Regions from separate parts of the Gordonia sp. w5E2 genome, predicted to be linked through region 2. Evidence: predicted binding sites of a transcription regulator. Region 2 holds the regulator's gene; each other region holds the start of a gene.
What was found. The regulator LexA, encoded in region 2, represses DNA repair genes until DNA is damaged. The targets are predictions, from matches to a motif close to CGAACANNTGTTCG.
Positions count from the first base shown of each region.

Region 1: the regulator LexA is predicted to act here: its motif matches at 1,229-1,242, upstream of RND64_RS12980 (HNH endonuclease signature motif containing protein).
Region 3: the regulator LexA is predicted to act here: its motif matches at 1,370-1,383, upstream of RND64_RS05830 (HNH endonuclease signature motif containing protein).

Region 1 is NZ_CP144213.1:2,884,886-2,887,089, reverse strand. Features, by position in the region: gene RND64_RS12980 (HNH endonuclease signature motif containing protein) at 1-1,200, opposite strand, end outside; gene hisD (histidinol dehydrogenase) at 1,442-2,204, shown strand, end outside.
Region 2 is NZ_CP144213.1:2,159,378-2,161,581, forward strand. Features, by position in the region: gene ptsP (phosphoenolpyruvate--protein phosphotransferase) at 1-1,002, shown strand, start outside; gene lexA (transcriptional repressor LexA) at 1,047-1,694, opposite strand; gene RND64_RS09860 (LysM peptidoglycan-binding domain-containing protein) at 2,011-2,204, shown strand, end outside.
Region 3 is NZ_CP144213.1:1,262,173-1,264,376, reverse strand. Features, by position in the region: gene RND64_RS05830 (HNH endonuclease signature motif containing protein) at 1-1,341, opposite strand, end outside; gene RND64_RS05825 (type B 50S ribosomal protein L31) at 1,488-1,775, opposite strand; gene mrf (ribosome hibernation factor-recruiting GTPase MRF) at 1,772-2,204, opposite strand, start outside.

The DNA.
Region 1 (2,204 bases), 730 kb from region 2:
ACACATCTTCCCGCCCGCCGAAGCAAAGGAGGCGAGTCGTTGTCCGAGTGACGCGATCCGCTTCGACCGACCCAAATACAGCGGGATGCTGGTGTGCTCACCGAACACCGCCAAATACTGGCTCGCCCCGGTGGAGGCGGCCATTTCGATCACATCGCTGATCGGGAGCAGTGTTCCGGACGTGGTCTGTGCGATCCCTGCCTGCTCTTCGAGTTCCTGCAGGCTGGTGGTGACGATCACCTGGATCGGTAATCCGCGATGGGTGTTGCCGAGCATCCCTGATTCAAGTACTTGCTGCAGGAGTGCGGAGAACGCGTCGTGGTTGCGTTGCGCGGGTGAGCGTTCATCACGTAGCGCCGCGGCCGCGACCTGTTCAGCATTCGCCATGGTGATCGGCCCGACCGGCGACTCCGGGTCGTCCGGGTTGTTCATGCCCGGTTTAGCCCACGCATCGAGCACCGTGTCGAGCCGGGCGCGGGCGATCGGATCCAAATCGGCAGTCAACCGCGACATCAACTGAGCGTTCTGCCGGTTCACCCACAGGCGACGTCGACGTTTACGGTCCTTCGAGGTGGTCAGCGTCCCATCCGGATCCAGGTGCGCCAACAATCGTGAACCCAAATTGGTGATCTCGGCAGGGGTGAATTGGACCGCGTAGCCGGCCATCTGTGCTTCGGCCGCCGCTTTCGTCTCGGCCGACACCTCACCGGGGATCGCCTCCAAAACCTCCAACACCGCCCGCACGTGCGCGCCCGCGACCCGACCCTCCGCCACATAGCCGGCCAACGTTGGGCATGCGGGTGGTAGTCGGTCGCCGCAGATCGTGGTGAACGAGCCGGTCGCCGCGATCACCCGATGCCGCGCGGCGGGGTCACCGATGTGCAGACCCTGCCCAATGAAATTGCGGATGTCGCGGAAACCCGACGCGCGGGGTAGGTCGCGGTCGGAGGCCTCCACAATCAAGCGATCGGTGACCGCACCCGCGGTCCGCAACGCCAACCGTTCTGCCTCAACGGTGGCTTCGACCAGCGCGGCATCGGATACCAGCGACACATCGACGGCAGCCAACTCATCCAGCACCGCGGCAAGCCGTGACAGCTTTTCCGCCACCACCGCATCCGCCGATCCCACCGCAGCAGTCGCCAAAGCCAAAGGTGCACGGCCATTCTCGCTGTTGTTGCGATTGCTGTTGCTGTTCACGTGCCGCCACCCCCGCCCCGCGTCGTGTCGAATATGTGTTCTACATTACCCGACAATACCGACACCGTCCAGGAATAATCGAAGAAACTTTCGACGGATCGTGATCGGGTCACCGAGGCTGGATGACTATGCGACTGCCTCCGCGCCTTACTGCCGCGTTGGTCCTGACAGACCGCATTCGGAAACCGGTGGTGCCGCCACATATCCTGGACACATCAACCCGACCGATCAGGAGACACCCATGCTCGCCCGAACCGACCTGCGCGGTAGCTCGCCGACGCTCGCTGAGCTGCGTCGCGCGTTGCCCCGTGGGGGCACCGACGTCAACGCCGTGCTGGATACGGTGACGCCGGTGGTGCATGCGATCGCCGATCGCGGCGTCGAGGCAGCACTCGAGTACGGCGAGAAGTTCGACGGCGTTCGTCCGTCGAGTGTTCGGGTTCCCGCCGATGTGATCGCGGATGCCCTGGCGAAACTCGATCCGGCCGTCGCTGATGCGCTGCGTGAGTCGATCACTCGCGCTCGGCTCGTCCATGCCGATCAGCGTCGTACGACGTCGCGCACACAGGTCGTCGACGGGGGAGCCGTCAGCGAAAAGTGGATTCCCGTCAGGCGTGTTGGCCTGTACGTACCCGGCGGCAATGCTGTCTACCCGTCGTCGGTCATCATGAACGTCGTTCCCGCGCAGGAGGCGGGCGTCGGGTCGCTCGTCGTTGCGTCGCCCCCGCAGAAGGACTTCGGCGGTTGGCCACACCCGACCATCCTCGCCGCGTGCGCTCTTCTCGGCGTCGACGAGGTCTGGGCCGTCGGTGGCGCGCAAGGCGTCGCGCTCCTTACCTATGGCGGTACGGATACCGACGGTGCGGTCCTCGACCCGGTCGACCTCATCACCGGTCCCGGCAACATCTACGTCACGGCAGCCAAGCGCCTGTGTCGCGGACTCGTCGGCATCGATGCCGAGGCCGGTCCCACCGAGATCGCCATCCTCGCCGACGATTCGGCAA
Region 2 (2,204 bases):
GCGGGGTCGATCACCGTCGAACCAGAGGGGGCCGAGGCGCGTGAACTCGTCGAGCGCAGCGTTGCGGAGGCCGCGCTTGTTGCTGCGTGGCGTGGCCCCGGCCGGACTGCCGACGGCACCGCCGTCGCCATCCTCGCGAATGTTGCCGACGGCGTCTCCGCGCGCAGCGCTGCCGATGCGCCAGTCGAGGGCATCGGGCTGTTCCGCACCGAGTTGGCGTTTCTCGACAGGGCGGATGAGCCCGATGTGGACGAGCAGACGCGGCTGTACCGCGACGTGTTCGAGGCGTTCGCGGGCCAAAAAGTCGTCATCAGAACGCTCGACGCCGGTTCGGACAAGCCGCTGGCCTTCATCGAGCACCCGGACGAGGCGAATCCCGCACTCGGCGTACGCGGCAACCGCATCGGCGACGACCACCCCGACATCGTGCGAACTCAGCTCGACGCGATTGCGCGCGCGGCAGAGGAGTCCGGCACGACGCCGTGGGTCATGGCACCGATGATCGCCACGGCCGCGGAGGCCGCACAGTTCGCCGAACTCGTCCGTCAGCGTGGTCTGACGGCAGGCGTGATGATCGAGATCCCGGCAGCGGCGATCCTGGCGCCGGCGATTCTGGCCGAGGTCGACTTCGTGTCGATCGGAACCAACGACCTCACCCAGTACACGATGGCCGCCGACCGGATGTCGGCAGAACTCGCCGAACTCACCGACCCGTGGCAACCGGCGGTGCTCGCACTCATCTCGCAGGTTGCGACCGCCGGCGCCCAGCAGGGCAAACCCGTCGGAGTCTGTGGCGAGGCCGCGGCCGACCCGTCGCTCGCATGTGTGCTCGTCGGGCTCGGAGTCACCTCGCTGTCGGCGGCTCCGGCGGCGACGCCCGCAGTCGGAGCAAAGCTGTCGACGGTGACGATGGAGCAGTGCCGGGCTGCCGCCGCTGCCGCACTTGCCACCTCGAGTCCGGCACTCGCCCGACGCGCAGCCGCCGAGCAACTCGACGGCTGACACAGACCCCGCTGGTCAACGACCTGCGGGGCCCGTTCGGCGCATCAGACCCGTCGCATCACCGTGACGACTTTGCCGAGGATGGCGGCGTCGTCTCCGGGGATCGGATCGAAGAGCGGATTGTGCGGCATCAGCCAGACGTGGCCGTCTTTGCGCTTGAAGGTCTTCACCGTCGCCTCGCCGTCGATCATCGCTGCGACGATGTCGCCGTTGTCGGCGACATTCTGCTGACGCACGACAACCCAGTCGCCGTCGCAGATCGCGGCGTCGATCATCGATTCGCCGACGACGCGGAGCAGGAACAACGAGCCCTCACCGACGAGCTCACGCGGAAGCGGGAAGACGTCTTCGACCGCCTCCTCAGCGAGAATCGGACCGCCCGCCGCGATACGGCCGAGTACCGGAACGAACGTGGGGGTCGGGAGATCTCCGTTGATGGCATCGGAGTGATGTGCATCGGGAGCCTCGGAGACGTTGACCGCCCGCGGACGGTTGGCGTCGCGCTTCAACAGGCCCTTGCGCTCGAGGGTGCGCAACTGGTGTGCGACCGATGACGTGGACGTGAGGCCGACGGCGTCGCCGATCTCTCGGATGCTCGGCGGATATCCACGCTCGCGCACCGACTTTCGGATCACATCGAGGACGCCACGCTGGCGATCGGTGAGTGTTGCCTCGGCGACGGCCGGATGGATCGGTGCCTCCTCGCCGCCTCCACTCTTCTTGCCTTCGACGCTGCGACCGTTGCCCTTGGGCGACGACGGGCCGCGTCGTGACTTCTCTGTCATCGGTTCCGTCCTTCCTGATGTGTGAAGCGGGTGCTGTTGTGAACCGGGTGCTGCTGTGAAGCGGGGTGGGGTGCGTCTTTCTTCCATCGTCTGGCGCCGACAGTAGCGGAGGCCACTGACAACATCAAACATTTGTTCGACGTGTCGCAGGACTTTGTCGGACCCCTCTGGTAGAACTCGAACATCAGTTCATCGAACGCTTGATCGACCATTGGAGGTAGCGATGACCAGCTTGATGACCAACCCGGTGACCCGCACGATTCCCAGCACGTCGAGTGCATCCGCGGCAACACCGCCGACCACCCGATCTGCAACGCCGCGACCTGCATCGACGACGCGTCCCCGAGTTCACCGCGCCACGGTGGTCAGTGGACGTGCACCGTCGAATCCCGCGCGTAGCGACGAGCTAAGTGTGGC
Region 3 (2,204 bases), 900 kb from region 2:
CCGGCGGTTGTGCACGTCACACGCCGGGACGAGTTGGTCGATATCGGTCAAGCCGCCGTCTGCCCAGTCTTTGGCGGCGTGATGCATCTGCACCCTGCTCGCAGGTTGGTTGCAGCCGGGGGCGGAACACATCTTTCCGCCGGGTGAGGCGAATGAGGCGAGTCGTTGTCCGAGTGACGCGATCCGCTTCGACCGCCCCAGGTAGAGCGGGATGCTGGTGTGGTCGCCGAACACCGCCAAATACTGGCTAGCTCCGGTAGAGGCGGCCATCTCGATGACATCTTGGATGGGCAGCAGTGTTCCGGATGTGGTTTGTGCGATCCCTGCCTGTGCTTCCAACTCGTGCAGGCTGGTGGTGACGATGACCTGGATCGGCAACCCGCGGTGGGTGTTGCCCAACATTCCTGATTCAAGTACTTGCTGCAGGAGTGCGGAGAAGGCGTCGTGGTTGCGTTGTGCGGGTGAGCGTTGATCACGTACGGCGGCGGCCGCGACCTGTTCCGCATTCGCGGTGGTGATCGGTCCGACCGGTGACTCCGGGTCGTCCGGGTTGTTCATGCCGGGTTTGGCCCACGCATCGAGCACTGTGTCGAGGCGGGCGCGGGCGATCGGATCGAGATCGGCGGTCAACCGCGACATGAGTTGTGCGTTCTGCCGGTTCACCCACAGGCGGCGTCGACGTTTGCGGTCCTTCGAGGTGGTCAGCGTCCCATCCGGATCCAGATGGGCAAGTAGCCGCGAACCGAGGTTGGTGATTTCGGCGGGCGTGAATTGGACCGCGTAGCCGGCCATCTGTGCTTCGGCGGCAGCTTTCGTCTCGGCCGACACCTCACCGGGGATCGCTTCGAGCACCTCGAGCACCGCACGCACGTGCGCACCGGCGACCCGGCCTTCCACGACGTAGCCGGCCAGGGTGGGACACGACGGTGGCAGTCGGTCACCGCAGATCGTGGTGAACGAGCCGGTCGCGGCGATCACCCGATGCCGCGCCGCTGGATCACCAATGTGCAGACCATGCGCCATGAAGTTACGAACATCGCGGAAACCCAGGGCGCGGGGCAGATCCCGGTCGGAGGCCTCCACAATCAAGCGATCCGTCACCGCGCCCGCAGTCCGCAGCGCCAGGCGTTCGGCCTCCACAGTGGCTTCCACCAGCGCCGCATCGGACACCAACGACACATCGACGGCCGCCAACTCATCCAACACCGCGGCAAGGCGTGACAGTTTTTCCGCCACCACCGCATCCGCAGAACCCACCGCAGCCGAGGCCAAAACAGACGATCCCAAAGCTGAAGGTGCGCCACCGTTTTCGCTGTTGTTGCGATTGCTGCTGCTGTTCACGTGCCGCCACCCCCGCTCCACGTCATGTCGAATATGTGTTCTACATTACCCGACAATACCGACAGCGTCGAGGAAATCTCGAACACAAGATCGAATCTGTGGAGACTCGTCGTAACGGACAATCCCGAGCGCGCGCAGCCGCTCTTCTACCGAACCCCTCCCCTTCCCGATGACCCCCTGCCCGATGCGCCCTTCGCTGCATACTTCCGCCGGAAACGTCCGACGCGCCCCTCGGTGTCGACGACGCGTGCGGTGCCCGTCCACAGCGGATGCGACGCGCTCGTGATGTCGACGATGATCAGCGGATAGTGTTGTCCGTCATGCCATTCCACGGTCTGCGTCGACGTCGAGGTCGACCGGGTGAGGAACTGCGTGCCGGTCGCGGCGTCGCGGAAGACGACCGGGTGGTAGTCGGGATGGATGCCAGATTTCATGGGAGATCCCCTTTCTCGGAATCGTTGCGTTGTTGATCGGGGTCGAGACCGTCAGTGATGGAGAGCAATCCGGACCCGGGAGGCGTGCTGTCGGCGCACGGGTCCTCGTGCCGGGTGCCGAACGGGTCGTCGTACTCGTGCCAGGCATCCGACCCCTCCGCCATTTCGACGTCGGTGAGCGTGGCGGCGTTCAATGCCTCGACAATCTCGGTGACGTCCGCGCGGTGCGCCAGGATCGCCAGCGCGTTGTGACGGTCACCGAATACCTCGTCCCACCGAAGCGCCGCCATCGCGAGGCGCGTCTCCTCGACGTCGGCGCGTTCGTCGGCCGACATCGCCGCGACCCACTGTCCGGCCTCCTCGACCCGTAGCGCCCCGCCGGCGGACTCCAGCCAGAACACGTCGTCGAATCGCGTCGCCAGCCAGATT